Regions from separate parts of the Clostridium malenominatum genome, predicted to be linked through region 1. Evidence: riboswitches for the same ligand, from Rfam matches in the RefSeq annotation. Region 1 holds a riboswitch; each other region holds the start of a gene.
The links. Region 1 has a riboswitch for cobalamin ahead of ABDZ69_RS04615 (CGGC domain-containing protein). Riboswitches for the same ligand answer to the same signal wherever they lie in the genome.
Positions count from the first base shown of each region.

Region 1 (8,342 bases):
AATAGATTCTCACTATTACGAAATAATTGATATATATATATTATACCACTATTTACCATGTGGTTATATATTAAACTATTCAAAATAAAGATGCTTAACTATATTTCAGAATATGAAAATTAATGTAATAAAGTGATAAATATGATACACTTTTCCTATGAGTTAAGATATATTTGTATAAAAATATGTAATAGTAAACTTAATTACTCTACAAGATAAATTGGAATTTGAGGTGAAATGCTATGGACAAATACACAAAAGAAGAATTGATAGAAGCACTACGAGTTGTATCTTCAACTATCAGTAAATGTGAAAAAATACAGCTAAAATTTGCAGAGGGTACCTCTCAACACACACTCCTTAGGAACAGGATAAAAGCAATGTATATTTCAAAATCATTAATAACAGATGAAAATGTTATGGACAAATATACTAAAGAAGAATTGATAGAAGCACTACGCCCCGTATCTTCAATTATCAGCAAATGTGAAAAAGCACAGCTAAAATTTGCGGAGGGTACCTCTCATCACACCCGCTTTAAGAACATAATAATAGCGATGTATATTTCAAAATCATTAATAACAGATGAAATTAGTAAAAGAGGCTAATTCACAATCTTCTTATTTAATGACTAAAATTAAAAACCGAATATTTTATATAAATACCGTCTTATTCGGAAATAGAAATGCAGTAGGCTTTTAGGCTTACTGCATTATCGAATAAAAATGAATTATTACTTTATATATTTTGAAGGTAAAATACTATTAATTTCTATAGTTTTAATTTTTTCATTGGCTATAAATTCTAGCAAATGTCTTGCCTCGGCATAAACTAAAACTCCATAAATATTTATTCCATTTTTCTCAACATAGCTTAAAGCGTTTTTATAGTATTCTATCTCGAAGCTGCTTATAGATTTAACGAACTGTTGTCTATCATTCATATAGGTTAATAATGAAATAAAATGTTTGGTATATGCCTCTTCTATTGAATCCCTTGCCTTGCCTACAGGATCGGGATCCTTTATATAGTCTGTTAATTGTAAATAAGGGTATTTATCTTTATCTGCGCTATCTTGATAGTTTGTTGGGACATCACTAAAAAAGTTGTAAAATCCAGATATATAGTAAGTACGTTCACCCTGGGGAACAGTTCGCACTCCAGACCATTTAAAATTAACTTGCCAGAAATATTTTTGTAGTAAGTCATCAAATTCCTCTATACTCAAATCCTCTTGAAATGTTATATTAGCAGAAACATAACATCATAATATTTACCAACCCTACCAACTGTCTTTTGAGAGGGGTTATAATAAAAACTGCTTACAACAGGGGAAACTACATAATAAGTAGCAAATAATATTAAAAATATAATAGAAACGGAAGCTAATATTACTTTCTTTAGTTTCTTATTTACCTTTCTTTTAATAACAGGGGTTTCATCATTAATATTTTCAGACAGGCCATCTTTTTCAAAATCTAAATTATACTTTTCAGATAAGTATTCTTCAATTGATTCATACTTATCAAGTTCTTCTTCTACTATTTTTATTTCTTCAGCAGAGGCTGTTCCGTCTTTATACTTATATAATAAATCTTTAAAACTCATTTAAAATCCTCCTCCAAACCCTCTTTTATTTTGCTTCTTTTGCAATGCTATTTAATAATATGTCCGCTCTTATCATAAAAGTTATATTTAGCTTTAATATCTCCATCTGAATCTTCAAAAAAACTAATAGATGGATTTGTAATAACTTCTTTTGCTTGAATTTCTCCGTTATCCATCATTCGTTCTATTTTAGCAAGCTTGGGATTATTACTGATAACAAATAAATTTGTAGTAATTGAAAAATCCCCCACTTTTAACTGAGAAAATTCGTATACAGTAATATCATGTGCTTTTTTAGTAGTTTTGTCTGCATCTATAACATTAATAAGTTCATAATTGCCATTCCTATTTATTCTAAATTGTGCATAGCCAACATCCTGATACTCCTGTGGATCTTTTAGTATATAACTAACAAGTCTATAATCATCAATCACAGTCCCATTATATACCATAACTGTTTTGTTAGTTTTAATCCGTTTTGAAATCATTTTTTCCATTGAAGCAATATCACTTTTAGGACGAGAAATAATTACTATGGATATACACACTATCAAAATAAAAATCATAGACATTGAAAAAACCCACCTCTTGTTCTTCATGTAGTCACCCCCACAAATTATAAATTTTATTTACTACGCTTTTATCTACAAATACAAAACAACTGATATATGCATTATACCACTATTTACCATGTGGTTATATATGAAACTATTTAATGAATTAAATAACACAATATACATAAATATTAATGATGTAAGTGGAAAATATGTTATAATTTACATATGAGATAAGTGGGAATTGTAAGATAATGTGAAGCAAAGAGAATTTATATTTTAGGAGATGAAGTATTGTGAAAAAATTTAAGAATTCATTTATTATGATTAGTTTATTATTAATATTATTAGTTTTAGCATCTTGCCAAAATAGGATGATACAAGAGCCAGCCATTAAAATATCATATGATTCTAAAGAATTAAAGCCAATTTATTATGGAAATAGAAATAATAAAGATGAAGAGGATATTGAAGAATCGATAAAAAGTGTTATGGTTGGGAAAAGGTTTATTGATTTGCCAACAATTTATTTTGGAGAAAAAATTGAAATTGAAGCAATAAATTTTAAAACAAATGAATTTGAAATCTATGATTATATAGTAGATGAAAGTGGTAATATTGTTTCTGATTATGACATAAACCCACTTATATTAACTTCAGTAGAAGACAGAAATACAGAATTTATATTTGAGAAAAGCGAAGACTTGGAAAGATATTATGATTATATGGTGGAAGGCAAATCCATACATTGCTTATTGATTAGAAGTAAGATAAACAAATCTTCTTTTGCATTCGCAACACTTGTATTAGGTCAGAGTAAATAATAATTATTTTTAGTCAATTAATTTTATAATTAAGACATATTCTTCTTAAATTGTGTCGTAGTAGTTGATTTATCTGAATTAACGATTATTTATTTTTTATTGAGGAGGGATTTTATGAAAAGGCTATTTAAGTCTTTTGTCTTTTGGTTTCTTATAATATCCATATTGGAAATATACATGCACCAAATAGGACAGGATTCGAAAAGCATTGTATTGATTTACTTAAATCCCGTTTTAAAAATTATATCTCGTTCCGATACAGGACGAGCTTTTATGGATTCGGGATTGCAAGTGCCTTCCAGAACAATATTGGGGCATATTTCAATATATTGGTACATTGGTTCAGTTGTAACCTTTATTATTTACGGCTTAATTTTAGATGGGTTTAGATACTTTCTCAGACATATCTCTAATACCACAAAATGAGCATAATCTGTATTGAATTTATTGTAAAATTTTCTTATAAGATGTTAGCTACAAAAACTAATAAGTATTCTAAACATCGCATTATTCATTAATTGAATTCTGGGGTGTTTTTACGTCATGATTCATTTTTTGAAAAGAGGTAGTTTCTTTTCATATAATAGAACCTGGCGTTAATTCTATAAGAATTTATACTAAGTAACAAGTATGATATAATATATAAAAAGGCAAGTAAGAAAAAATATATGGTTTGAAAGATTTAATGAATGGCTAGTTTCTGAATGGTGGTTTATAGAAATGTGTATTAACGAAAGGTGTGGTTTAAATGAGTAGATTAAATTTTGAGAGATTAAAATACATATTTATAAAGAAAATAGACAGTTTTTATAATATAGGAGGTAAATAAAATGGCAGAAACACAAAATATTTTAACATGGACACTGATAGCTGAATGCCCAATTCCAAACGACGTTAACGATTTATTGGTGGAAGGAGAAGTAGCGGTTGCTGCTTATAAAACATTCCGTGATAGCGCAGTTTTTACGAATAAAAGATTAATTGTAAGAGACTCACAGGGGCTTACAGGTAAGAAAGTAGAGATTTATTCTTTGCCCTATTCTTCTATAAATATGTGGTCTACTGAAAATGCAGGCAAGTTATTTGATCTTAATGCTGAAGTTGAATTATGGACTAGAGCAGGTCATATCAAAATCAACCTACAAAAGGGAGTAGATATACGTAAATTCGATAAGTTAATAGCTAATGCACTTCTAAGATAAAACAAGTAACAGCAGCAATTATTATGTGAAGTAAATTGTATAAATAAAAACTTTAAATGGGGTAGTATAGTGATTGAAACGGATAGATGTATATTAAGATGTTTTGAAGAAGAAGATTTAGATTCATTTATGACTTATAGAAACAATGAAGAGTGGATGAGGTATCAAAGTTTTAAGAATTTAACAAAAGACGAATATAGAAAAGCATTATTAGTTCCTTTAAATATGGAAAAGGGAATGCAAGTTGCTATTGCTGATAAAACCAAAGATAACCTTTTAGGGGATTTATATCTTTCAAAAAAAGAAAAAACTATTACAATTGGATATTCTATTAATCCAACTTATTGCCGAAAAGGATATATAACCGAAGTTTTAAAAGCCTTATTACCAAAACTTAAAATTGACTATCCTAATTGTGAAATAATAGCCATGACTGAGAAAGAAAACATACCTTCAAAAAACTTGTTACTTAAGCTAGGTTTTATATATGATAGATGGATAGAGGAGTGGCAGACAGAAGTTTATGTTTTTTCAAATTGATTGAAATGTTAGGATTATGAGTATAATCTATAGTAAATTTACTATTTGCCAAAAATAATTATCTATGGTAGACTTACTTGGTAAAATTGAATACGCAAAAATTAGGTTTAATAGATATTTAATCTATTAATTAAAAGGGAAGTGGGTTAGAATCCCACGCGGTCCCGCCGCTGTAATAGAGGAGTTCCTGCATTATACCACTGGGAAACTGGGAAGGTTGTAGGAATGTTGATGCTTAAGCCAGAACATCTGCCTAATTTTATTCACAGAAAACTCTACGAGCGATAGGGGGTGTAATAACTATGGAAATTTTCATGGATAAATAGCCCTTTAACTATATGTTAAGGGGCTATTATTGTTATGAATAAAATTTATAGTAAGGAGTTAGAAAATGAAAATAGCTATTGGAGTATGCGAAAAAATAAATGGAGTGTGTTCAACTATGGGGTGTTTTAGAGCTTTTAATAATAGAGAAAAACACTTTAGTATTTATGAAAATCATAGTGTAGAACTTATGTCATTTTTTTCTTGCAATATGTGTACAAGCAATTCAGATGAAAATTTAATAAAGATCGCGGAAAGACTAGAAGGAGAAGGAGTTACAAAACTTCACCTAGGTGCTTGCGTTGTTAAATGTAAAGCGGAAAGAACTAAGGAAATAAAGGGCATATTTGAGAAACATAATATATCAGCAGTAGAAGGTACCCATTAAAATTATTAAACTTAAGAGGGAGAGATATTGAAATGAAAAAAGTAATAAGTATTGTTTTATCAGCAATGATGGTATTAGGAGTAAGTGGATGTGACAACAAAAATGTAGCAAACTCATCCAAAACAGAAAATAAAGTAGAGGATATCAATAAGAACACATCACAGTATCCTCTTACAATTACAACCTATAATTATGAAAAGAAACCTGTTAATATTACATTTGAAAAGGCACCAGAAAAGGTAGTGGCAGTATACCAAAACTCGATAGAAACATTACTAGCATTGGGGTTAGAAGATAAAATCCTATTAGCATCAGGGTTAGATCATGAGGTTAAAGATGAATATAAAGATGCTTTTAGCAAGGTAAAATATCAGGAAAAGGTACCTACAAAAGAAGAGGTTATTGGATTACAGCCTGATTTTATATTGAGCTGGTATTCCTTATTTGGAGAAAAAAGATTAGGGGATGTAGGTTTTTGGCATGAAAGAAGTATAAATACATACATGTCACAAAATAGTGGTGTTATTAAACCAAATACTTTACAAAATGAATATGATGATATTTTAAATGTGGGTAAAATTTTTAATGTAGAAGATAAAGCTGAAAAAATCGTAAATAATATGAAAAATGAAATTGAGAAAGCAAAAGAATTTGTTAAAGGAAAAGAGCCTGTTAAAGCAGTGATTTTGGAAGTAAAGAAAGAGGGAGTATATAGAATTTACGGAGAAGATAGCATCGGGGGAGATATTGCAAAACAGGTTGGAGCAGACTTAGTAGCAAAATCAAACGGCGAAATAGGAAATGAAGATTTAGTAAAACTTAACCCTGAAGTAATTTTTACTGTTTATTACGGCAAGGAAATTGATAGGGATTCGGCATTGAAAAAAGTTATGGATAATCCAGCGTTTGGGAGTATTTCAGCGGTAAAGTCAAAGCGTGTTAATTCTATAATGTTAAGCGAAGTTTATGCAAGTGGTATAAGAACTTTAGATGGTATAAAGACAATTTCAAAAGGATTATATCCTGAATTATATAGGAATAAATAGTAATGAAAAGTATTGTTAAAAAAGATAGGGAAAGTGGTTTATTCAAAGGAACACCTACATACATAGGCATGGGGATTTTACTTATAATAATCTTAGCTTTTTCTATTGTAATAACAGTAACCATGGGCTCTTTTGATATCTCGATAAAAGATGTATACGGAATAATATTCTACAAGCTCTTTGGTATGGGCGATGGAGAACTTTTATCAAAGGGTCCCGTACACGATATTGTTTATTTTGTAAGACTTCCAAGAATTATATTGGCAGTTGCTGTAGGTATGGGACTTTCAGTATGTGGAGTGGTTATGCAGGCTATTGTAAAAAATCCTTTGGCAGACCCATATATACTAGGAATATCTTCAGGGGCCTCTCTTGGAGCCACTTTAGCTATTATGCTAGGTATAGGGATTGTTTTTGGAAGCAATTATGTAGGTATATGTGCTTTTATAGGAGCTTTTGTGATATCAATACTAGTGTTAATCCTTGCTAATGTAAAGGGGAGAGCTAATTCTTCAAAGCTTTTGCTATCGGGTATGGCATTAAGCACTGTATGCTCAGCATTTTCAAGCTTTATTATATATTTTGTTAATGACAGGGAGGGTATACAAACTATAGCCTATTGGTTATTGGGAAGCCTTGCAGGGGCAAAATGGGAAAATATTAGAGTGATTTTTCCTATTGTAATAATAGCTACATTATTTTTTATCACTCAGTGTAGAACTCTTAATTTGATGCTCCTTGGTGAGGAGGTTTCCATAACTTTAGGGACAGACCTTCATAAATATAGACAAGTTTATCTCGTAATTACGTCTATTGTAATTGGTTTTGTGGTGTACTCATCAGGGATGATTGGTTTTGTGGGACTCATTATTCCTCATCTTGCAAGAATGCTGTTTGGAACAGACCATAAAAAAATTATTCCTATATCAGCATTAATAGGAGCTATATTCATGGTCTGGGCAGATGTTTTGTCAAGGATTATGCTACCAGGAAGTGAGCTTCCTATAGGGATATTAATTTCCATGATAGGTGCTCCTAGCTTCATATATCTTATGGTAAGTAAATCTTATGGATTTGGAGGTAATTCTTGATGGAACTAAAAACTATAGGTTTAGAAACCTATTTGGGTGAAAATCACATATTAAAGGGATTAGACATAGATGTAGAAAAAAAGGAATTTGTAGGTATAATAGGGCCTAACGGAAGTGGAAAAAGTACGTTTTTAAAGTGTATATATCGTGTTTTAAAACCACATAAAGGAACAATATTCTTAGATGAGAAAAATATTAAGGATTTTTCTATTAAAGAAACCTCAAAGAAAATGGCTGTAGTATCACAGCATAATAACTATAATTTTGATTTTACTGTTGGCGAAATGGTTTTAATGGGAAGATCCCCTCATAAAAAAATTATAGAAAAAGATAATAAAAAAGACTATGAAATTATGGAAGAATCCTTAGAAAAGGTAGGAATGAAAGACTATGTTAAACGTAGTTTTTCAACTCTCTCTGGAGGGGAAAAGCAAAGGATAATTCTTGCCAGAGCATTGGCACAAAAAACAGAATTTCTTATTTTAGATGAACCTACAAATCATTTGGACATAAAGTATCAGCTTCAATTTATGTCTACAGTAAAAAGCCTTGGCATAACAGTGGTAGCTGCCATTCATGATTTGAATATGGCCGCTTTATACTGTGATAAGATTTACGCCATGAAATCAGGAGAAATTGTTAGATGTGGAACACCAAAAGAAGTTTTAACAAAAAACATAATAAGAACTTTGTATGAAGTTGAGGTTAAAGTTATTGAGGATGAGGAAACTGGTATTTTAAATATAGTTTATAAGCCAATTGTGA
Region 1 is NZ_BAAACF010000001.1:919,577-927,918, forward strand. It holds gene ABDZ69_RS04580 (hypothetical protein) at 243-608, shown strand; gene ABDZ69_RS04585 (anti sigma factor C-terminal domain-containing protein) at 734-1,228, opposite strand; gene ABDZ69_RS04590 (hypothetical protein) at 1,243-1,608, opposite strand; gene ABDZ69_RS04595 (hypothetical protein) at 1,656-2,207, opposite strand; gene ABDZ69_RS04600 (hypothetical protein) at 2,459-2,986, shown strand; gene ABDZ69_RS04605 (PH domain-containing protein) at 3,817-4,188, shown strand; gene ABDZ69_RS04610 (GNAT family N-acetyltransferase) at 4,258-4,728, shown strand; cobalamin riboswitch at 4,815-4,999, shown strand; gene ABDZ69_RS04615 (CGGC domain-containing protein) at 5,120-5,440, shown strand; gene ABDZ69_RS04620 (ABC transporter substrate-binding protein) at 5,473-6,486, shown strand; gene ABDZ69_RS04625 (FecCD family ABC transporter permease) at 6,489-7,577, shown strand; gene ABDZ69_RS04630 (ABC transporter ATP-binding protein) at 7,577-8,342, shown strand, end outside.

Region 2 (8,342 bases), on a different contig from region 1:
AGTAAAGGCCCTTGGTGTAGATCCTGTACATTTTGGAATGATATTTATAGTAAATATTATGATTGGAGGATTAACTCCGCCATTTGGATCCATGATGTTTACAGTATGTTCTATATTAGATGTAAAGTTGGAAGAATTCTTAAAAGAAGTTTGGCCTTTTATAGTATCATTAGTAGTAGTACTTTTTATCATTACTTATTCTGAACGTATCGCACTATTTTCTCTAAACTTATTTAGATAAGTTTAGCAAGTTAATGGGGGGAGTAAATTGGATAATTTAAAAGAAAAGAATATTTACTTGTTAGATATGGATGGGACTATCTACCTTGGAGATGAATTGATTGATGGATCAAAAAAGTTTCTGGAGGCTATAAAAAAGAGGGGAAAAAGATATATTTTCCTTACAAATAATTCATCAAAGAATAAAAAAACATATGTACAAAAGCTCAATAATTTAGGGATACAAGCTTCAGAAGAGGAAGTATTCACTTCAGGAGAGGCTACTACTATTTACTTGAAAAAGGAAAAAGCAGGGGCTAAAGTTTATTTGTTAGGAACTAAGGCTTTAGAAGAAGAATTTGAAAGGGAAGGCTTTATAGTAGAAAAGGAAAGACATAAGGACATAGATTATGTAGTATTAGGGTTTGATACCACATTAACCTATGAAAAATTATGGGCAGCCTGTGAGTATATATCTGAAGGGGTAGAATATATAGCTACACATCCAGACTTCAACTGTCCTTTGGCTAATGATAAATTTATGCCTGATACAGGTGCAATGGCTGCATTTATAGAAGCTTCTACCCGAAAGACTCCAAAGGTAATAGGAAAACCAAATAAGGAAGTAGTAGAAAGTATTTCTTCAAAATATGGTTTAAGCAAAGAAGATATGGTGATGGTAGGAGATCGATTATATACAGATATTAAAACTGGAGAAAATGCAGGTATAGTTTCTGTGCTAGTATATTCAGGTGAAACTAAAGAAGAAGATTATAGAGATAGTGAAATTAGAGCAGATTATGTGTTTAATTCTGTAAAAGACATGATAGATTATATATAAAAGTGAAATTACAAAAAAATGAAGGAATGATAGTATGAAAGAAGTAATAATTGATAGAGTTGAATTAAATCCAGTTATTGCAGCTGTTCAGAATGTAGAAGACTTGGAAATTGCAATCAACTCCCAAGTAAAAACTATATTCATACTTTGTGCTGATATATTTAATGCTAAATCGCTAGTTGATAAAATCAAAAATGCTGATAAAAGTGCATTTATACACATTGATTTTCTCGAAGGAATAGGAAAAGACGCTAAAGCGATTGATTACATTATCCAGGTTATTCAACCAGATGGTGTAATTAGCACAAAAAGTAATCATATTAAGATTGCAAAGGAAAAGGGAATGTTTACAATTCAAAGATTCTTTTTGATTGATAACAAATCCTACGAAATGACTGCAAAAAGTGTGAAAACTATAAAACCGGATATGATTGAAATTATGCCGGGGGTTATGCCTAGGGTAATACATCGTATTATCAGACAACTGTCTATACCCGTTATAGCAGGAGGGTTAATAAGCAGCAAACAGGATATAATGGAGATTTTGAAGGCAGGAGCAGTAGGAGCATCCACCAGTAAAAAAGATTTATGGGAACTATAGTAACCTGTTTATGATAATTTGATTACAAAAAAATATTTAAGGTTGAGAATAGGAGAGCCGTGTAATTAAATCTATTTATGATAGGTTTTGTATTCACGGCTCTTTTTATGTGGTCAGTAATATATTTGCTTTAAGATTTTATAAGGGAGAAATTGAAACTATTAAACTGGACTTAAGTAAATTTACCATAGATGTCAGTGATGAAATTTATATAGAAGTTGTTAAAGAGGAGGATTGATCATGGAAGTTAGAAATATGGTTTGTATCGTTTGCCCTTTAGGCTGTAAGTTAAAGACTATTTAGTTCAAGGAGAAATTCTTTAGGAACAAGCAATATATGGGAGGGTGGGATTATTGATAAGTGATTGGGAGGTTGTTATAAGATTGGTTTTATCAGCTGTAGTAGGAGGTATAGTTGGCATGGAAAGAGAGGCCAGCCATCGTCCAGCTGGACTTAGAACCCATATATTAGTTACGCTGGGATCTACCCTTATTATGCTAATATCAATGTATGGTTTTCAGGGACTCGGTGCAAATAATAGTGGTGGGGATCCAGCTAGATTAGCAGCACAAGTGGTTAGTGGAATCGGATTTTTAGGAGCAGGAACCATTTTGAGAACAGGAAATAATATTCGAGGCTTAACCACTGCTGCAAGTATTTGGGTTTGTGGGTGCATAGGATTAGCTATAGGAAACGGTTACTATCTAGGAGGACTTGCAACTACTGTAATAGTTATGATTGTCTTAAGAAATCTTGGTTTTTTACAAAAGAAGAAATATACAAGCCCAAATAAATTATTAATAGTCCAGTGTAAAGAGCGGATTGGGCTAATAAGTGACATAGGGCATGTATTAGAGAAAAATAATATCAGTATTAAGGATATTAAGGTTAATAATGAAGAAAATAATGAAGAAATTGAAGATGGTATGATGGAAATTAGGTTTAAGGTTACGTTACCACCTAAACTTGAAGACATAAGTTTTCTTGATGAAATTTTAAATTTACCTGGTATGGAAAATGCAATGTGGGAGGGAGATTTAGAATTAGCCTATCAAAAAACAAAAAATAAGGGAGAGACAATAATTCAATAAAATATATTGATAAAGAAAGTAGAGTGAAAGCTCTGCTTTTTAATATGCACAAAATGTGTATAGGGTTTTTGCCTTTTCTAATAATTTTAAAGCCCTCCTACTACTTGATTTTTGCATTATAGTTATGAACATAATGGAAAAAATGTACATATAATGAAACGATGTGATAATTAATTGGAGGATATTTATGAACAAAAATTATAAAATGACAGAATTTTCACCTTGGCAATGCCCTATGTATGAAATGATGATGTATAGAATGGATGAACCAGAGGTAGGAAGGAAAATTCCTGCACAGCAATCCCAGACTATTCAGCAGCCTAAACCACAACCTATGCCACAGCCAATACAACAGTATATACCACAAACTACACAAGAAGTAAAAATACAGCCCAAATTAGAACCAACAAAAATGGAGTTAAATATACAACCTAAAATAGAACCTCAAAATATGGAATTAAATCTGCAACCTAAGATGGAACCAACAAAAATGCAATTAGATATACAGCCTAAAATGGAACCAAGTAATATGGAATTGAATATAGAACCTAAAATGGGAACGGTAATAACTGAACCAATAAAGTTACAATTAAAAATAGAACCTATAATGGAACCAACAAAAATGCAATTAAATATACAACCAATAATGATGCAACAACCAATGATGAAGCCTATGGTGAAATATCAACCAATGATGCCATGGCAAATGATGAAACCTATGAGACCATGTCCAATGATGGTAAAGTGGTATATGATAAAGTATCCATGGTACTTTATGAAACCTCACTGTTCTATGATGATGAAGCGCGATTTTTAATATAAGATAGCTGGACTTTATAAGCAAGGTAAAAATATACAATAAAATATATGGGTAAATAAAGCAGGGTGAGGAACTCTGCTTTTAAATAAGAGTTTGTTATTCCAATTGATGTAAATTTAAGAATATGGTATTATTATAGCGCTAATGATTATAACTCGTATTATTGAGAAGAAAGAGGTGGATACATCATAAGCAATAGTAAATTTTCAAATTGGAAAGTACAAACTACTTTATTTTTATCTAGTCAAACAATATCTTTATTTGGATCGTCTTTAGTGCAATTTGCAATTATTTGGTATATAGCTAGAGCTACTGATTCAGGTATGATGGTAACCATATCCACTATATGCTCATTCTTACCACAATTGTTTATATCATTATTTGCTGGGGTTTGGGCGGATAGATACAATCGTAAACTTCTAATAGTTTTATCAGATGGATTAATTGCCACTGCCACTTTAATTTTAGCTATAATACTTTTATCAGGTTATAACAATATGTGGATATTATTTTTGGTTTCGGGAATACGTTCATTTGGATCGGGGATACAAACTCCTGCTGTAAATGCATTAATTCCCCAAATAGTTCCTGAAGAGAAGCTTATGAGAGTAAATGGTATTAATGGAACTATTCAATCTTTAATATTGCTTGTGTCACCTGCTGTTAGCGGTACAATACTTACTTATGGTAAACTTGAATCTATATTGTTTCTTGATGTTATTACAGCTATAATAGCAATCTCAATATTACTTACTTTAAGAGTTGCTGTTCATAAAAAAGCCGCCGAAAAGCAAGATACGGATTATTTTTATGATTTAAAAGAAGGAATTAAATATTCTTTAAATAATTCATTTATTAAAAACTTAATCATTTTTTATGCTATATTTACGATTTTAATTGTACCAGCCGCTTTCCTTAATGTTCTAATGGTAACACGTACATTTGGCAATGAGTATTGGAGGCTTACTGCTAATGAAATGAGCTTTTTCGCTGGTTCAATGGTTGGAGGAATTATTATGGCAACCTGGGGTGGTTTTAAAAATCGTGTTATAACTATTGCAGTTGGTTGTTGTGCCTTTGGTGCTCTAACCGTTGCTGTTGGAATTGCAAAAGTATTCTACGTTTATATAGCTATTATGGTTTTAACAGGTATGACTATACCACTTTTTAATTCACCAAGCATGGTTCTGCTTCAAGAGAAAGTAGAAACTGATATGCAAGGTAGAGTATTTAGTTTTGTCCAAATTGTGTCCTCAGGCTTAATGCCCCTTGGTATGATTGTATTTGGACCATTAGCTGATATTATTAAAATAGAGAGGCTTATGATTATCACTGGATTATTATTAATTGTATTAGGTATTAGTATTTTTTATAATAAAAGCTTTATTAAAGAAGGTATAAATCAGAACTGATAAGAGAAAAATGCAATTTTTACCTTTATCTAGATAATTGTAAAATAAAAAATTATATAGTATAATCAATTTTGTATAAGTATTAATTTAAAATATGGGAAAAGGTGCCCGAAAGGGAGAATAGGGAATGAGGTAAAAGCCTCAGCGGTCCCACCACTGTAAACGGTAGAACTTTTATAATCCACTGGGTAACACTGGGAAGGAAAAAGTATCGCTAGTCCGTAAGCCAGGAGACCTGCCTTTTTCATTATTGCGTCTTAGGATTAAGAGGCTGTAATAAGAATGATGGTAAAATTCTTGAATACAATTATTTGTGTTCAAGAATTTTTTGTTTTTTGTAAAAAAATTTATTAAATGGAGTGAGAGTTATGGAAATAATTGAAAAACTTATAAGCGAAGATGATTCTGTAAAATATTTATTAAAAATGAAGGATGGTAATACTGTTGAGACTTTATATATGCATGACCGTGAACTAAAACTTACCTACCATAGCACAGTATGTGTATCTTCTCAAGTGGGTTGTAGCCAAAAATGCTTTTTCTGCGCCACAGGAAAGCAAGGATTTGTAAGAAATCTTACTGACCTTGAAATAATTGAGCAGGTAGGCATTTGCATGGACTATTGTAAAGAGATGAACCTAACTCCAATAGATGCAGTTGTTTTTGCGGGAATGGGGGAACCTTTTATGAATTATGAAAATGTTAGAAATGGTATAATAGGCGTATATAATAAATACAAAATAAGTAATTTTGAAATTGCAACAGTAGGGTTAACACCAGGAATTCATAAGTTGATTAAGGATTTTAAGAATACTAATATTAATATAAGACTTAACCTATCTCTGCATGCATCATCAAATAAAACACGTATGTCTATAATGCCAGTCAATTCAAAATATGACATAAAATCCATAGTTGATGTAGGGGTTGAATATGCAGAAATATTCAAAGTGAAAACAAGAATAAGATATATGATATTTAAAGGAATAAATGATACGGACGCCGATGTAGAGAGATTAGAAGCTTTGCTAAGTGGTAAACCACTGAAATTAATTATATCATCATATAATGACAATAACATACAAGGTCTAACTGCTCCTGATAAAAATGATGTGATGAATTTCTATAATAAACTTAAAGATAAGATAGATTGTGAAATATTCCATAATTTTGGTAGCGATATTAAAGGGGGTTGTGGTCAGCTTAGACAGAATAAGATATAATGAATAATATCTTATTAATTTAATTAGGAAGGACTGGGAATCAAAGTATGGTGAGTTATAGATAATGAGGATAAATAAACTTCTTAGTAATCTAGGGTTTTGCTCGAGAAGAGAAACCAATAGACTTATTGAGGAAAATAGAATAACTGTAAATGGAGAGCTTTGCAGTCCTGGTCAGTGGGTAGAAGAAGATGACCTTATATTAATTGATAATAAACCTATTCCCGTAAAAGACAAAATTTATATTGCTTTAAATAAGCCAGTAGGAGTTACTTGTACTGCGGCAAAAGAAGTAGAAAATAATATAATTGACTTTATAAATTATCCAGAATATATTTTCCCAGTAGGTAGATTAGACAAGGAATCTCAAGGGTTAATATTACTGACTAATGATGGTGAATTGGCAAATAAAATATTAGAGTCGGAAAATCAGCATGAAAAAGAGTATATAGTAACTGTCCATAAGCCCTTTGACAGTAATTTTTTACAGGGAATGGCTGAAGGTGTTGAAATCTTTGGAGTTAAGACTAGGCCTTGCATTGTTACGAGGGTTAGCGAAGATACTTTTCGTATCATACTCACACAGGGACTTAATAAACAAATTAGAAGAATGACAAAAGCATTTGGGTATACGGTAATACGTTTGGAACGTGTTAGAATCGTTAATATAAAGATTTATAATATAAATATTGGTAGATGGCGTTATCTTACGGAGAAAGAAGTAATGGAATTAAAGAATTGACATTAAAATATCCCCTTGTTAATATATAATTAACTTACAAATATTTCATAAGGAGGGGAGGATTGCATGAATTTTTTTAAAAACATTAAACTTTCATTTAAAATTGCATTAATGTCACTAAGTTTTTTTGTTTTTCTTGGAATAATAGGAGTTTCTTCTATTAAGCAAATATCTAATGTTAATTCTATGATTATGGAGTTAAATGATGATAGATTGCTTCCTATTGTGAAGCTTCAAAGTATAAAATCTGACATAGAATATATACGTTCTCAGTCAAATCAATTATTTGATTCCAATCATGATGATAGTATAAGGGAAATTATAGAGCAAAATATTGAAACTACAGCGGTTTCAGCAATGGAAAAGCTATCGGAATATAAAGATAGAGAAGAATACAAAATATTAATGGAAAAGTATAATAAATTTATAGAAGCTAAGGATGAATTCTTTAAAAATAATGGTGCAGTAAGTAATGCAGCAGTAATTCCAGATGGAATTACGAGTGCTTCTCGAGCGCAAGTAGATGCATATATTGTGAATTATGATAATGCAAGAAGAGATGTAATTTCGTCTTTTGATGATATTATAAATGCGCAAGTTGCAGATGCCAAGGAAACCTATGATGTGAGCAAGGTTGTTTATAAAAATACAATTATAGAAATATGTGTACTAGTCCTAATTTGTGCAATTGTAACATTATTGCTATCTATAGTAATTATAAAATCAATTACTAACCCAATTAAAACAGTTACATCAAGATTAAAAGAAATATCTAATTCGGGCGGAGATTTAACACAAAGGATTGGATATGAAAGCAAAGACGAGATTGGAGAGTTAAGTAACGGCTTCGATTTGTTTGTAGACAAGCTTCAAGGAATTATTAAGGAAGTGGCTATTTCAGCTGAAACCATAGCTTCTTCAAGTTTGCAGTTAAGTTCAGCAACCAGTGGAACCACTCAATCTTTAGAAGAGATATCCAGTACTATTATTCACATAGCTTCAAATACTTCCCAGGGAGCGGCGGTGGCCCAGGAAACTAACTCAACCCTTGTAGAAATAGCAAAATTCTCTGAAGCTACCTCAAGTGCCAGTAGAAATACTGCTATTAACAGCAAGACAGCTAAGGAAGCGGCAGAAGATGGAAGAGAAAAAATATCTCAAGTTGTATCTTCCATAACAGATATAGCTTCTTCATCAAAGGAAGTGTCTTCAATGATAAAGGAATTAGATGAATCTTCAAGAAAAATAGGAGATATCATTGAAATAATAACTTCAATATCAGAGCAAACAAACCTATTAGCTTTAAATGCTGCTATTGAAGCTGCCCGTGCGGGAGAAGCAGGTAGAGGGTTTAATGTAGTTGCTGATGAAATTAGAAAACTTGCTGATGAAA
Region 2 is NZ_BAAACF010000003.1:249,042-257,383, reverse strand. It holds gene ABDZ69_RS13105 (TRAP transporter large permease) at 1-241, shown strand, start outside; gene ABDZ69_RS13100 (HAD-IIA family hydrolase) at 269-1,060, shown strand; gene ABDZ69_RS13095 (glycerol-3-phosphate responsive antiterminator) at 1,095-1,661, shown strand; gene ABDZ69_RS13090 (hypothetical protein) at 1,771-1,899, shown strand; gene ABDZ69_RS13085 (MgtC/SapB family protein) at 2,015-2,752, shown strand; gene ABDZ69_RS13080 (hypothetical protein) at 2,940-3,569, shown strand; gene ABDZ69_RS13075 (MFS transporter) at 3,758-4,984, shown strand; cobalamin riboswitch at 5,070-5,241, shown strand; gene ABDZ69_RS13070 (radical SAM protein) at 5,353-6,207, shown strand; gene ABDZ69_RS13065 (pseudouridine synthase) at 6,272-6,949, shown strand; gene ABDZ69_RS13060 (methyl-accepting chemotaxis protein) at 7,016-8,342, shown strand, end outside.
Region 2: another riboswitch for cobalamin. It lies ahead of ABDZ69_RS13070 (radical SAM protein); the one in region 1 lies ahead of ABDZ69_RS04615 (CGGC domain-containing protein).

Region 3 (8,342 bases), on a different contig from region 1:
CACTTTTTTGATAATATATAAAAGAAGAGAAGAAAAATAATCCAAAGGTTATTCCAGAAAGTACTGCCCAAACTAAACTAGAAGAGGCAGAGAATATCCCTTCATTATGTAAAACGATTTTATTAAATTCGCTATTAAAAACCTGTATAGAAGGCTTTTCTATTATTGGAAATCCTCCCATTAAAGACATTATTAAACTTAAAATAAAAGCAGTAAAATAATTGCTTGTAGTTAAAGCGTATCTATTTATATTTTTAGATTCGCTATATTTAAATATTAAAGCGATAGATGAACTACATAATATGGCTAACATTAAATAAAACATAAATATCCCCTCCAAAGTAATATTATACCATAATTAAGTATTTAAAAAAGAGGAAACCCATTTATATGGTCTCCTCTAAAAAATAACTTTTTAACATCTACGCCAACAAAAGCAATTAAATATACAGCATAGAATTTGGAATATAAAAAATATAAATATTAACCAAAGAATAAAGTATAGTAAACAACATAGAAACATAAATGAACACCTCCTGGTGAATAAAGGTTTTAAATAGATTAATATATTATATGTTAGTATAGTCAACTTGTTACAGGTGAAAATACAATTGCATTTATTTTTCTAAAGTGATATATTTTTTATAGTTTGTAAAATTATTTAGCAATTTAGGAGAATTGTGGAGATGAATATATATTTAGTAAGGCACGGTGAAACTGATAATAACTACAATAAAACCTATTATGGAAGTTTGGATTGTGAATTAAATGATAAGGGAAAAGCTCAATCTCTTAAAGTAAAGGAAAAACTTCAAAATATTAATTTTCAAAAAGTTTTTTCTAGCAATATGAAAAGAGCAAAGGAAACAGCTCAAATTATATTAGGAGAAAATCATTGCGAGATAATTGAAGAAAAAAGAATTAGTGAAATGAATATGGGCATATTCGAAGGTAAGGGTCATGAAGAATTAAAAGAAAAATATTCTAAAGAATGGGAAATGTGGTGTAATAACTGGAAGGATTATAAAATTCCAGAAGGGGAGAGCTACATAGAGTTTTATAATAGGGTTAAGGAGTTCTTTTTAGAATTATTAAATGGGGAAGAAGATAATATATTAATTATTACTCATGGCGGAGTAATAAAAAGCATTTGTTCTTACATATTAGGAGAAAATTTAGATATATTTTGGAAGATAGCCAGTAGGAATGGAGATATAACTTTAATAAAATATGAATACGAAAATCTTTATTTAGATTCTATAGTGCCAGTTGAAATTTAAGAGGAGTGTATAAGAATGGGTAAAATTATTTTAGTAACAGGTGGAGCAAGAAGTGGAAAAAGTAGTTTTGCAGAAAATTTATTAAAGGATAAGGAAGATGTTTTATACATTGCAACCTCAATATTTTCTGATGAAGAAATGAAAGATAGAGTGAAAAAGCATAGAGAAAGAAGAAATCCAAATTGGGAAACCTATGAAGGTTATATGGATTTACATAAGGCCTTAGAAAAAACTAAAAAGAATTATGTGCTTTTAGATTGTGTTACAATTATGACTACAAATATAATGTTTAGTGGAAATAGAGATTTAGAAGAAATGACTATGGATGAAATAGACCAAATTACAATTAAAATAAAAGATGAATTCACTAAATTTATAAATAAAGGTATAGAATTAGATAAAACTATAGTTATGGTTACTAATGAGGTAGGTTGGGGAGTGGTGCCTCCTACGAAGCTTGGAAGAATTTTTAGAGATGTAGCAGGATTTGTTAATCAATACATTGGAAGCTTAAGCCATGAAGTATATTTAGTATGTTGTGGTCAACCGCTAAAAATTAAATAGGAGTGCTTTAAATGAAAGAGTTTTTTTTAGATTTATTACTTATGATACAGTTTTTAACTAGACTCCCTGTTAAGAGAAGTCTTCCTTGTGATGCTAAAAATTTTAGAGATGGAAGCGCTATGCTTCCTATAGTGGGATTAATAATTGGACTTATACAATGGGTAGTGTACTATTTTTGCATAAAGATATTTCCAATAAATATAACTACTATATTTGTCTTAGTTGTAGGAATATTAACTATGGGATGTTTGCATCAAGATGGTTTTGGGGATATATTTGACGGTTTTTTCTCCTTTAAAGGTGGTAAGGAAAAGATTTTAGAAGTGATGAAGGATAGTAGAATTGGAACTTATGCTGCAGTTGCGCTAATCTTTGATATATTAGTTAAATATGCTGCCCTTTCTTTTATTATAGAAAAAGGTATGCCAAGTGTACTTATAATTACCCCAATTATAAGTAGATTCACCCTAGTTTTATTATTTTTAATAGGAAAGAATGCAAAAGAAAAGGGAACAGGAAATTTATTTATTGGTAACACTACTGTAGGGCATTTCATTGTAAGCTTAAACATAACTATTATTTTTACCTACTTATTGGTTGGAGGAAGATATACTATATATTCTATGGTTCTAGCATTAATAGTTACGCTAGTATTTTTAAAGTTATGTAACAGTAAAATAGGTGGAATAACGGGAGATTGCTTAGGAGCAAATAATGAATTTGTTGAAATTGCTATACTTATTTTATTTACAGCTTTATTAAAATAATGATAAATAATTCGTTGACATAAGGGTTAAGGTTGTAGTAAACTAAAATTAATAAATGAATAATTAAATTCAGGTGCCTATTTAGGTGAAAAGGGAATGCGGTTAAATTCCGCGGCAGCCCCCGCTACTGTAATTGAGGACGAACCTTTTAAGACCACCCAGAAGGGGAAGGAAAAGGGGAGAATGACTCATGAGCCAGGAGACCTGCCTGAGTTTTGAGAGAATAAGCTTTCGGCGGGAAAGAGTCTTTATAAATTGATTCCGGCTTTTGTCGGTTTTTTTTATTTGTTTTCCATCGCAGGCGAGCTCGCCTGTTTTTTTATATATTTTATGCTGTGTTCTTTAATTTATTTTGAACCTCCTAGTTAAAAATAAATACCTTCTATCAAACGGTGAGCACAGCTTTTTTTTAGTAATTTTACATTGTTAATTATATAAAGGAGTTGTTTTACTTGGCAAAGATAATGATTCAGGGGACAGGTTCCTCTGTGGGAAAGAGCATTTTGGTTACTGCATTATGTAGAATATTTAAGCAGGATGGTTATTCTGTTTGTCCATATAAATCACAAAACATGTCCCTTAATTCATATATAACCCATGATGGATTGGAAATGGGAAGAGCTCAAGTGCTTCAAGCTTATGCAGCAGGACTAGAGCCAGAGGCTTATATGAATCCTATATTATTAAAGCCTACTAGCGATAAAAAGTGTCAAATAATCTTCAATGGTAAGGTTTATGGTAATAGTACAGCCATAGGATATCATAATTTAAAATTAAGCTTTGCAGAAGAATTAAAGAAACAGTTTAAAGAAATAGAAAATAAATTTGATATTGTAGTTATTGAAGGAGCTGGAAGTCCAGCGGAAATAAACTTAAGAGATAGAGACATAGTAAATATGGGCCTTGCAGAAATGGTAGATGCGCCAGTGCTTTTAGCGGGAGATATCGATAAAGGGGGAGTATTTGCATCCCTAGCAGGAACGATGCTACTTTTAACAGAAGAAGAAAGAAAAAGAGTAAAAGGAACTATAATTAATAAATTCAGAGGAGATATAGAAATATTAAAACCAGGACTTACAATGCTAGAAGATATTATAAAAATTCCATCTTTAGGTGTAGTTCCTCATTTTAATTTAGATTTAGAAGATGAGGATGGAGCGGTAGAATTTAATAAAAATACAAAGGGAGACATAGATGTAGCTGTAGTAAAACTACCTCATATATCGAACTTTACAGATGTGGATGCTTTAAAATCAGAAGAAGATGTATCCATAAGATATATTACTTCAAAAGATAATTTTGGTAACCCTGATTTGCTAATAATACCAGGAACTAAAAACACCATAGATGACCTATTAGTCCTAAGAGAATCAGGACTAGAAGACTTAATAAAGGCATATTCTAAAGAAGGTTTTGTTATTGGCATATGCGGTGGATATCAGATGCTTGGTAAAGTATTAAAAGATCCTTATGGAGTTGAAACAGAAGAAGAAGAAACTTTAGGTATGGGACTTTTAGATATAAGTACTACCTTTGAAAAAGAAAAGGTAACTACAAGAGTAAAGGCTAAAGGAAGCTATGGAGAAGTATATGGCTATGAAATACATATGGGAATCTCATCTTATGGAGATAAGGCTAAAGCTATGTTTACTATATACGATGAAAATGGCAAGAAGGTAGAAAAGCTTGATGGAGCCATAAATGAAAGAGAAAATATTTTAGGAACATACATACATGGTTTATTTGATGGAGTGGACTTTAGAGAAAAGGTGTTAAATAAAATAAGAGTTTCTAAGGGATTGGAAGAAAAAAAATCACTTCATTATGAAAATTTAAGAGAAAAAAATCTTGATATATTAGCAGACTTAGTAAGAGAAAACATGGATATTAAAGAGATTTATAGAATAATGGGAGTAAAAAGATAGATGATTTCTATTATAGATTTGGCTTTAGCAGTTTTAATTGATTGGATCATAGGGGATCCATACTGGTTTCCTCACCCTGTTATATATATAGGAAAACTAATAAGCTTTTTAGAGAAAATGGGAAGAAAGCTCTTCCCTAATGGAAAAAAACTAAAAGCCTTTGGGGGAATTATTGTAATAATAGTTGCACTGACCTCATTTAGTATTCCTTATGCGCTGCTCTATTTAGTTAAAGATAACCCATGGATTTATCATGGATTAAACACATTTATACTATGGACAACACTTTCAGCAAAATGCTTAAAGAACGAAGCTATAAAGGTGTACCATGCTTTGAAAAATCAAGATTTAGAGGATGCAAGAATAAAGCTATCCTATATAGTTGGTAGAGATACAAAAGCTTTAAAAGAAGATGAAATAATCAGAGCGGATATTGAAACTGTGGCAGAAAATACAGCGGATGGAGTAATTGCACCACTTTTATTTGGTCTCATTGGGGGAGCCCCACTAGCTATGATGTACAAGGGAATAAACACCATGGACTCCATGCTAGGATATATGGACGAAAAGTTTATAAATATTGGATTCTTTCCAGCAAAGGTAGATGATATTTTTAACTTTATACCAGCAAGATTATCAGGGTTTTTAATAGCTTTATCTTCACCTGTGGTTAAAGGAAGCATTAAAGATTCTCTAAAGATAATGATAAGAGATAGAAAAAATCATAAAAGTCCAAACTGTGCTTACCCAGAAGCGGCAGCGGCTGGTGCTATGGGGATACAAATTGGCGGGACAAATACTTACTTTGGTAAGGTAGTATATAAACCAACTATTGGAGATGAGAAAATCCATCTAAATTATTCTCATATATTTGGAAGTATAAAATTAATGTTTACGTCAGAGCTACTATTTATAATAATTTTCGGAGCAATTGTTATAACTTTAAGATAAAGGAGTAGAGGCAAAGTGAAGCATGGAGGAGATATTTACACCGAGGGAGTGTTAAAGGGGAAAGAACTTACAGACTTTAGCTCAAATATTAATCCTTTAGGGGTACCAAAAAGCTTTATTAATAATTTGAATGAAGGGGTTTTAAATTTAACAAGATACCCTGATATACAATACAGAGAATTAAGAGGCAATTTAAAGGAATATGTAAATAGCGGAGAAATTTTATTTAACATAGGGGATGAAAGGCTAAACATTGTAGAGGAAGAGGATTTCATCCTTGGTAATGGAGCAGCAGAAATAATTCAATTATCCATATCTCTTTTTAAAAGCATAGCTATAATAGTTCCTTCCTTTGGAGAGTATGATGAAAATGCGGAAAAGTATGGACTAAAGATTACCTATATACCTATGAGAAATATGGAATATGACTATGATGCAATAGAAAGATCCCTTAAAAATAACGATGCTTTAATAATTGGAAATCCTAATAATCCTAATGGAGGGATTATAGATAAGGGTAAGTTTAAAACCCTATTGGATTTTTGCGAAAGAGAAGGAAAAACGGTAATAGTAGATGAAGCTTTTATAGAATTTACAGGAAACATGCGTCAAAGCTTCCTTTATGAATTAAAGAGCTACAAATGTTTATTGATAATAAGAGCGCTAACTAAATTTTATGGTATGCCGGGCATAAGAATGGGATATGGGATAAGTAAAAATGGAAAACTTTTAGAAAAGATGAGGAAAAGCCAGAACCCTTGGAATATAAATGCCTTTGCAGAACTGGCAGCAAAGTATGTGCTAAAAGATAAAGAGTATATAAATGAATCTTTAAAATGGATAAGAGAAGAGAGAAAGTTTTTAGTAGAAGAAATGAATAAAGTACCTCATATAAAAAAAGCGTACCATACCTTTGGTAATTATATACTTTGTGAATTAGAGGAAATAGATGGTGATAAACTATATGAATTATGCCTTGAGAAAGGAATAGTTATAAGAAAGTGTTGTAATTACAAAGGATTAAACAATAGATTTATAAGATTTGCTATTAAGGATAGGGAAAATAATAATATTTTATTAAATACCCTAAAGGGAATAAAAAATATATAGGAGGAGTAATTATGAAAACTAAGTTTACGGCATTAATGATTTTAGCATTAGTATTTTCAGCAAATGCCACAGTAAATGCAATGCATATAGGAGAGGGGTTTTTGCCACCAACTTGGGCAGGAATTTACTTTGTTTTAGCAATACCATTTATAATAATAGGGTTAAAGCAAATAAGAGAAAAAACAGGGAAAAATAAAGATTTAAAAATGCTTTTAGGATTAGTAGCAGCTTATGCTTTTATACTTTCAGCTATGAAGATTCCTTCAGTAACAGGAAGCTGTTCACATCCTACTGGTACAGGACTTTCAGCAATAATATTTGGACCATTTATTTCATCAGTAGTAGGTCTTATAGTTTTATTATTCCAGGCAATTTTACTAGCTCATGGAGGAATTACAACCTTAGGTGCCAATGTAGTATCAATGGCTATCATAGGACCAATAGTATCATACTTAATATACATAGGACTAAAAGATAAGAATAAAAAATTAGCTGTATTTTTAGCAGCTGCTCTAGGAGATTTAGCTACTTATTTAGTTACATCAGTGCAATTAGCCTTAGCTTTTCCAGCGCAAACAGGTGGAGTTGTAGCTTCTTTCCAAAGATTTTTCTCAATATTTTCTATAACTCAAATACCACTTGCAATAGTTGAAGGATTACTTACAGTAGTAATATTTGAATTTATATATAAGTATTCATCAAAAGAAATGGAAATATTAAGTGAGGTGAAATAATTGAAAAAGACGACAATATCATTGCTTTTAGCTTGTTTAGTAGTAATAATGGGATCTCTCTTCATTGGAAAACTAAGAGGAGGAGAGTTCGGAGGAGCAGATGGACAAATAGAAGAAGTAATAATGGAAACAAGAGAGGATTATGAGCCTTGGTTTTCAGCACTATGGGAGCCACCATCAGGAGAAATTGAAAGTCTTCTTTTCTCATCACAAGCGGCTATAGGAGCTGGTTTTATAGGGTATTATATAGGAAAGAAAAAAAATGCTAAAATTAATAATGGCACTGTCCAAGAGAAATAGAATAAGTAATGTTCATCCAATAGAAAAGGTTTTTTTAACCATAGTTCCAATCATAATAATGGGATTTGTTAATAATCCCATTATTATAATAATAAATATAGGATTGTTTATACTTCTCCATGGGGTAGTGAAAAACAATCCAAATATTGTAATAAAATTCGCTCTGAGAATAGCTGCTTTTGCTGCCTTTTCATCAATTACTTTTGTATTTGATTATGGCATTAGTTATACACTAACTATTATTTTAAAAAGCATATTTTCAGGGCTAAGTTTGTGTTTTTTGTCATTAACCACTCCAATTGATCAGTTACTATACATTTGTTCAAAAAATGATTACTTAAGAGATATATGTGACATTGCAAAATCTATGGAGAGATTTTTAATGGTTATGGATGAAGAATACAACATTATGTATAACGCTATGAAATCAAGAGGAGGCTTTGATAGTTTTTCTGCTAAAGTTAATAGTACAGGGAAAATAGCAGCTCTTCTTTTTGTGAATACTATGGAGAGATGGAAAAGTATAAAAGACGGTATTAATAGCAGATGTTATAAAGGGTATATGCCTTATTTAGGGGAAGATTTTGAGTTTAGCAGGAGAAGATTCTTGATTATACTTTTATATAATACTATACTAATTTTATCACTATTTGGAGTTGAATTTTTATGATAGCAGTATTAGGAATAAAAAATAATATAAAACTTGAAATT
Region 3 is NZ_BAAACF010000012.1:153,106-161,447, reverse strand. It holds gene ABDZ69_RS16520 (SMR family transporter) at 1-325, opposite strand, end outside; gene cobC (alpha-ribazole phosphatase) at 687-1,280, shown strand; gene cobU (bifunctional adenosylcobinamide kinase/adenosylcobinamide-phosphate guanylyltransferase) at 1,296-1,844, shown strand; gene cobS (adenosylcobinamide-GDP ribazoletransferase) at 1,856-2,611, shown strand; cobalamin riboswitch at 2,666-2,837, shown strand; gene ABDZ69_RS16500 (cobyric acid synthase) at 3,064-4,536, shown strand; gene cbiB (adenosylcobinamide-phosphate synthase CbiB) at 4,546-5,487, shown strand; gene ABDZ69_RS16490 (pyridoxal phosphate-dependent aminotransferase) at 5,503-6,597, shown strand; gene ABDZ69_RS16485 (energy-coupling factor ABC transporter permease) at 6,609-7,331, shown strand; gene ABDZ69_RS16480 (energy-coupling factor ABC transporter substrate-binding protein) at 7,332-7,631, shown strand; gene cbiQ (cobalt ECF transporter T component CbiQ) at 7,594-8,301, shown strand; gene hemA (glutamyl-tRNA reductase) at 8,298-8,342, shown strand, end outside.
Region 3: another riboswitch for cobalamin. It lies ahead of ABDZ69_RS16500 (cobyric acid synthase); the one in region 1 lies ahead of ABDZ69_RS04615 (CGGC domain-containing protein).

Region 4 (8,342 bases), 420 kb from region 1:
TCATTCATTATTGCCAAAGCTGATTCTATAATGGAAAATTGTAGGGGACAACCTGATCCTTCCCCTAATCTCATTTGCATATCCAAACATGGTTTTAAACCAATTTCATTCATTACATATTTTGATCCAGGCTCTGCTGAGAGATGTGACGGAAACATAAAGTCCTTTACTCTTGTATTAAGTTTATAGGCACATAGTGCTGCGGCACAAGAAATTATTCCATCAATTACTATAGGTACTCTATTTTTAGCTGCCCCTAAAAAGCATCCACAAAGTCCTGCAATATCAAATCCCCCTACCTTAGCTATTACATCAATAGGATCTTTTATATCTGGATTATTAAGCTTAATAGCTTCCTTTACTACTCTCTTTTTATTAATAAAGCCTTCTTCCGTAAGTCCTGAACCCATTCCAACAATAGAATCTGAATCCATTCCAGAAAAAACACTAATAACTGCAGCACTGGTTGTAGTATTGCACATTCCAGCTTCTCCAGTGCCAAACAAATCATATCCTTCTTTTACTAAGTTGTCCACTATTTCTATACCTACTTCAATAGCTTTAATAGCTTCTTCTCTTGTCATTGCAGATTCCTTTGCTATGTTTTTAGTTCCGTAGGCTATTTTTTTATTAATTATTTTGTCATTATTAAAATTACCATTTACTCCTATATCAACTACAGTTATATCTGCTCCTACATTTTTAGATAATACTCCTATTCCTGTTACTCCTTTGGTATAATTATCTGTTATTATTGCAGTTAACTCTTGAGGACAAGCTGAAACTCCCTCTTCCCACACACCATTGTCAGCACACATTATAATTGTATTTTTCTTGTTTATTTTATTCTTAACCTGTCCAGTTATTCCTGCTATCTTTACTGCAATTTCTTCTAATTTGCCTAAGCTTCCTATAGGTTTGCTTAAACTATCCATTCTTTCCCATGCCTTTTTAATTGCCTCTTTGTCTCCTGACGATATGTTTTTTAAGGTTTGCTCTAATAATATCATATGTATCCTCCTCAATAAAAAAAAATTACCTCTACCCAAAGGTAGAGGTATTATAATCCTCAATATATTTTCTCTTCCCTCCGAAGAACAAAATCGACTCAATTTTAGGCAGTTCTCCTGGCTCAAGCATCATTCTCTTCCCTCCTTCCCAGAAAAACTCCAGTGGATGCGGGATTCGTTCGCTTATACAGTAGCGGGGGCTGCAGTGGATTTTTACCACTTTCTCTTTTAAACTATTACAGCACCTAAAATTATTATTAAGTTCAATAAAATTATATTCCTTTTTATTTAATATTACAAGTTATTTTTTTATCACATTCTCAATTATTTATTTTCATTTAAAGTTCTTAATATTCTTCCAATCTCTTCATTAGTGAATTGGTAACTACTGTTACAAAATTCACATTTTAACTCTTCAGTTTTATTATCATCATATAATTCTTGCAAATCATCTTTTCCAATACTTAGTAACGCTCTTTCAACCTTTTCCCTTGAACAATTGCATTTATATTCAGGAGTGAAACTATCTAATATTTTTAAATCCATATCTTCAAAGATAAATTCTAATATTTCTTCAATAGACATACCTCTGTCTATAAATTCTGTTATGGAGGCCACTTCTTCAAGTCTATAAGTTACAAAATCTGCTGTTAATTCTCCTGCTCCAGGCATCATTTGTATTATAAATCCTCCAGCAGCTTTAATACTTAAGTTCTCATTAACCAAAACTCCTAATCCAACAGCAGAAGGAGTTTGTTCTGATACTGTAAAGTAATACGCTAAGTCATCTCCTATTTCTCCGGAATAAATTGGAACTTGACCTACATATGGCTCCTTTAACCCAATATCTTTTATTACTGTAAGAGTTCCATCTTTTCCTATAGCTCCTCCTACATCTAACTTTCCTCTAATGTTTGCAGGTAAATCTACTGCTGGATTTCCTATATATCCTTTAACTTGACCATTAGGATAAGCAGTTGCTATAACTCCCTTTGCCTCTCCTCCACCATTCATTTGAATGGTAAGTTTGTCTTTATCTGACTTTAACATAGCTCCCATCAGTGCACCAGCTGTTAACATTCTACCTAAGGCTGCTGCTGCTGTAGCACTGCAATTATGTATCCTTACGCCCTCATTTACTAAGTCTGTAGTAATAGCTCCTATTATTCTTATCTCACCATCTTTTGCGATAGCTCTAACTAATTTATCACCCATTTGTTTACCTCCAAAATAAATTACTTGCCTATTACATAGGCTATTCTTTCCGTAGTATCTTTTATATAATTCTTTTCATAGTTATCTAGTATATGAAGTATATTTAATTTACTTTTTTGGATAGCTCTTTCTATTTCCTCTTCTCTATAAGCTCTTTCCCTGTGGACTTCATCAAACCTATTATAACTTTCTCCCTTCTTTAAAAAAAAAGTTAAATACATGTCCACTATCTCCTCTTCAAAAACGTTTTCCCATACATAGAATAAATCTTCTTCATCGTAGGTATAAGTATTGTTACCCAATATATTAGATAGTTTATAATATGAGTTCATATCAAATATAAATAATCCACCTTCATTCAAATGAAGACATACCCTGTTAAAAAACTCAATTAAATTCTCATATTCTAATATATAATTAACAGAATCTAAACAACAGGTTATCAAATCAAATTTTTTCCCTGATAAATCTAATTCTACTATGTCTTGGCATATTAGATTTCCCAGTATATTTTTCTCTCTTAGTTTTATTTCACACTCTGATAACATGTCTGGGGATAAATCTACCCCCCAAACATCTGAAAAATTTTCTCCTATAATTTCGGTAATATTTCCAGTACCGCAAGCTAAATCTAAATAATTCATCCTATTTATTTTGTATTTATTACAATAATCTAAAATAATTTCTGACCATTTAAAATAATCGATATCCTCTTTTACTAAACCGTCATATATATTTGCAAAATTGCTATAGCAGCTCATGAAAGTTTCTCCTTTGTGAATTTAATGGTACAGATTAAATATTATATATTATCTTTCTGCAAGTCAATATTTTTAGGTATATTTAATTCTTTTTTTCTCTTAGTCATTAAACCTCCGACTCTCCCAGTTTCTTCAGAGGTCAAGGAACTCCAACCTAGTTTTTCTACTTTATCTCTAAGTCCCAATTCATCAGCTATTTCATATTTTATTTTCTCTCTTAACTGTTCCATTTCAGTTAATTCTTTGTTAGCTTTCAATTTTTCTTTAATAACTTTTTTAAGTGGTGTCTTTCCCATACAAATCCCTCCCTATAAAGTATTTTTTACAGGAAGGGATTAATTTATTCATGAATATAATAAAGGTTGTAAAATTCTAGAATCTCTGATTTCACAAAGCATTCTAATCTTCTATAATTTTACAACTCTTTCTTTCATGTGCTATATGAGGAAATTCCTATGGAATTTCTACAACAATAAAAATTCCATAGGAATTTTATCTATAATCTATTCATCTAAAAAACTATATAACTAAAAACTAAAATAAGAGAGAGGGTTACCTCACTCTTATTTTTAATTATTCATTAAATAGATGACAAGCTACAAAGTGATCTTTTGAAACTTCTTTAAGTTCAGGTATTTCTTGTGAACATATTTCCTTAGCATATTTACATCTAGCCACAAATCTACATCCTGGTTTAGGATTTATTGGGCTTGGTACTTCCCCTTCAAGCATAATTCTATGTCTATTTTTTTCCACCTCTGGATCAGGTATTGGAATAGCAGATAGTAATGCTTGAGTATATGGATGCTTAGGATTTGCATAAAGTTCCTTACTCGATGTTAATTCCACCATAGTGCCTAAATACATAACTCCTACTCTATCAGATATATGCTTAACCATAGATAAATCATGAGCTATAAATAAATAGGTTAATCCAAGCTCTCTTTGAAGCTTAATTAATAAATTTACAACCTGAGCTTGAATGGATACGTCAAGAGCTGATATAGGTTCATCACAAACTATAAACTTAGGCTCAACAGCCAATGCTCTAGCTATACCTATTCTCTGTCTTTGTCCCCCTGAAAACTCATGAGGAAATCTTGAGGCATGTTCTTTATTTAACCCAACTAACTCTAGAAGTTCATAAATTCTTTGTTGTCTCTTTTCTCCTGTATATAGTCCATGGATATCTATACCTTCTGCTACTATTTCCCCAACTGTCATTCTTGGATTTAAAGATGCATATGGGTCTTGGAATATTATTTGAGCATTCTTAGTAAATTCTCTTTTTTCTGTTCCTTTAAGACTGTGGATATCTGTTCCTTCAAAAAAAACTTGTCCATCTGTGGCTCCATAAAGTCCTAAAACTGTTCTGCCACAAGTTGTCTTTCCGCAACCTGACTCTCCTACCAATCCTAAGGTTTCACCTTTTTTTATTTTAAAGCTAACATTGTCTACTGCTTTTAAAATTGCATTCTTGCCAACTTTAAAATATTTTTTTAGATTTTTTACCTCTATTAAAACATTATTATTATTTTCCATTATTTTTGCACCTCCCCTATAATTGGAGCTTCAACCTTTGGTGCTAAAGGATGCTGAAGCCAGCAATGTACGCTGTGAGTATCACTTAATTTACTAACCTCCGGCATTTCTTCCTTACAAATTTGCATACAATAATCACATCTTGATGCAAAGGGACATCCTACTGGTGGTTTCAATAAATCTGGAGGCGTTCCTTGTATTGAATAAAGTTCATCTTTATGACCAGTATCCAGTCTAGGTACTGATTTAAGCAATGCCCATGTATATGGGTGCTTTGCATTAAAGAATATTTCATCCGTTGTTCCTCTTTCAATTACTTTACCAGCATACATAACTTGAATCTTAGAAGCAACGTTAGCAACTACCCCTAAATCGTGGGTAATCAAAACTACAGCTGTTCCTAACTTATTTTGAAGCTCTTTTATAAGATCCATAATTTGCGCCTGTATTGTAACATCTAGAGCTGTTGTTGGCTCATCTGCAATTAAGACTTTTGGATTACATGCTAAAGCTATAGCTATCATAGCTCTTTGTCTCATACCACCCGAAAATTGATGTGGGTATTGGTTAACTCTTTTTTCTGCATTTGGTATATTAACTAGTTTTAGCATTTTAATCGCTTCTTCTAAAGCTTCTTTTTTATTCATACCTCTGTGAATTATTAAGCTCTCTGCAATTTGATTTCCAATTTTCATAGTAGGATTAAGAGAAGTCATAGCATCTTGGAATATCATGCTAATTGATTCCCCTCTTAGCTCTCTTAATTCCTTATCATTCATTTTTAATATATCTTTTCCCTCAAAGAGAATTTGAGATCCTTCTTTTACTTCTCCTGGAGGCGTAGCAATTAATCTCATAATTGATTTTGATGTAACGGTTTTTCCACAGCCAGATTCTCCAACGATGGCTAAAGTTTCTCCCTTTTCTAAGTCGAAGGATACTCCTCTTACTGATTGAACTTCTCCTGCATATGTGTGGAATGAAACTCTAAGGTCTTTTACTTCAAGTAATTTTGTCATAGGTATCCTCCTTCCTAATTTCTTAATTTTGGATCTAGGGCATCTCTTAATCCATCACCTAATAAGTTAAATGATAACATAGTTAAACTTATTGCTATAGCTGGGAATAACAACTCATGTGGATAGAAGTCCATAACCTGCTGTCCAAAAGCCGCCATAGCTCCCCAACTTGTATTAGGAGGTTGTATTCCTAGTCCTATAAAGCTTAAAAATGCTTCTGCAAATATAAAGGATGGAATATCGAAAGTCATGTAAATTATTATTATTCCAATGGTATTTGGAATTAAATGCTTGTATATTATTCTCTTAGAATCAGCCCCTAGTGCTTGAGCAGCAAGTACGTACTCTGATTCCTTAAGCTGCATAACTTGTCCTCTTATAAGTCTTGCCATTCCTGTCCATCCCGTTATACAAAGGGCAAGTAATATTGTACCCATACCTTGTTTTTGAAAAATTACCGCCATTAATATTACCACTATCATATATGGTATACTATTTAGAACCTCAACGATTCTCATCATAATATCGTCAACTAGTCCACCAAAGTATCCACTAACTCCACCATATATAGCACCTACAAACACTTCGATCAATGTTCCTGCTAGTCCTATGGCTATAGATACTCTACCCCCTACCCATAGTCTACCAAATATATCTCTACCTAAATTATCTGTTCCAAATATATATTTTCCTAATTGTTGACCTTCTTTGTTTATATTTAAAGTACCTGGCTTTGCATTTAAAGCAGCTGGGTTATGATTTTGTATTGAATAGTCAACGCCACTAATTAACTTACCTATCCATGGTCCAAAGGCGCACATTATAGCAATTACCCCTAATAAAATCAAGGAAAAAATAGCAACCTTATTTTGTTTTAATCTTCTCCATGCATCCTGCCAATATGTTAAATTTGGTCTAACTATGGCTTCCGCATCTGAATTGACGCAACCTATTATCTGAAATTTATCTTTATTTAATTCAGCCATATTTACCTCCTATTTCTTACCGCCTGACAGCCTTATTCTTGGGTCTATAAATGTATAAAGAATATCTACAAGTAATAAAGATACAATATATAAAAAGGAGTAGAAAATAGTCAATCCCATTATCATGTTGTAATCTTTAGCTGCAATAAAATCTATCATAGCATTACCAAGACCTGGTATAGCAAATATTCTTTCTATAACAAAAGAACCTGTAATAACCGCAGCAATTTGTGGTCCAAGAATCGTAACTATTGGTAAAATAGCATTTCTTATAACATGTTTCCAAGCTATAGATATTCTTGACACACCTTTTGCTTGAGCAGTAATAATGTAATCTTGATTTATTACATCAAGAACCGAGGTTTTCATATATCTAGCATAAGTAGCTATACTAGAAAAACTTAAAGCTACGGTTGGTAATAGAGTAAATTTAATAGTTGATAAAAATTCATCTCCTCTACTATACCACCCTGCTATAGGAAGTCCAGCTTTCCCTCCAACATACTTTTGAAGTAAAGCTGCCATAACAAAGCTAGGGATAGATACCCCTAAAATGGCAATAAAAATAACCATATAATCAACAGCAGTATTTCTCTTAAAAGCAGCTATAATTCCTAAAACAAGTCCAATAGTTAGCCCAAAAACTACTGCTTGCAATCCTATTCTTGCAGAGTTAGGAAACCTTTCTTGAATATATTTATTTGCAGAAATCCCTGGATTTACAAATGAATCTCCCATATTTCCACTGGCTAAATTTTTAAGGTAAACCACATATCTTTCACCTACAGGCTTGTCCAGTCCATATTGAGCTCTTATAGTTTGCCTAATTTGTGGTGGAAGCTGTTTAGTTTGTGAGGATATAGGATCCCCTGGCATTGCATTCATTAAAAAAAACGTAACTGTAATAACTACCCATAAAGTTAATAACATATATCCTATTCTCTTAGATATATATTTAAACATTTTCTCCCTCCTTAAAACGCATCATGTGCTATATATTAATTATCACTAACATTTTTAAATTAGGGATAATTGTTTTCCAATTCAAAATAAAAAAGCCCCTTTTATTCTTTCTATACATTTTATCATAAACTGTATAAAGGCTACAACAGGAAAATCCTGTTGTAGCTTTATAAAACAAGTATTATTTACCTTCTATTGAAGTCCATTTTAATTCATATAATCCACCAAATGATGGTAATTGTAATCCCTTAACATGGTTTTGTAGGAACATTCTCTTATCTTTGTAGAATACTGGTGCTATACCAGCTTCTTCTACAACAAGAAGTTGCTCAGCTCTCTTGTATAGTTCTGTTCTCTTAGCTGAATCAGCTTCTTTTTCAAGCTTTCTTACGATTTCATCGTACTCAGCATTTTTAAACTTTCCGTTGTTGTTTCCATTTTCACTTAAGAATAATTCAACGAAACTCATAGGATCATTGTAGTCAGCACCCCATCCTGATATAGCAACTTCGAATTGTCCTTCTTCTGTCTTCTTTAGGTAATCTGAGAAGTCAGCTGATGATTGAATTTCGAAGTTAACACCAATCTTTTCTTTCCATTGAGCTTGGAAGAATTCAGCATATGCTCTATCTGTAGCAGCACTTCCTTGTGGTAAATATTTTAACTTATGCTTTGATGGATCTGGATCCATTTTTAATTCTTTTAATCCTTCTATGAATAATTCTTTAGGATTTTTATTTAAAGCTTTTAACGGCTCTTGAACAACCGCTCTATACTCTTTATCTCCTGATTTCATTCCATCTGGAACTAAACCATTGGCAGCAAAACCTCTCTTATAAACGTTGT
Region 4 is NZ_BAAACF010000001.1:498,772-507,113, reverse strand. It holds gene cobT (nicotinate-nucleotide--dimethylbenzimidazole phosphoribosyltransferase) at 1-1,010, opposite strand, end outside; cobalamin riboswitch at 1,101-1,274, opposite strand; gene hslO (Hsp33 family molecular chaperone HslO) at 1,335-2,225, opposite strand; gene ABDZ69_RS02550 (methyltransferase domain-containing protein) at 2,246-2,986, opposite strand; gene ABDZ69_RS02545 (alpha/beta-type small acid-soluble spore protein) at 3,028-3,282, opposite strand; gene ABDZ69_RS02540 (ABC transporter ATP-binding protein) at 3,560-4,528, opposite strand; gene ABDZ69_RS02535 (ABC transporter ATP-binding protein) at 4,528-5,547, opposite strand; gene ABDZ69_RS02530 (ABC transporter permease) at 5,562-6,533, opposite strand; gene ABDZ69_RS02525 (ABC transporter permease) at 6,543-7,496, opposite strand; gene ABDZ69_RS02520 (peptide ABC transporter substrate-binding protein) at 7,678-8,342, opposite strand, start outside.
Region 4: another riboswitch for cobalamin. It lies ahead of cobT (nicotinate-nucleotide--dimethylbenzimidazole phosphoribosyltransferase); the one in region 1 lies ahead of ABDZ69_RS04615 (CGGC domain-containing protein).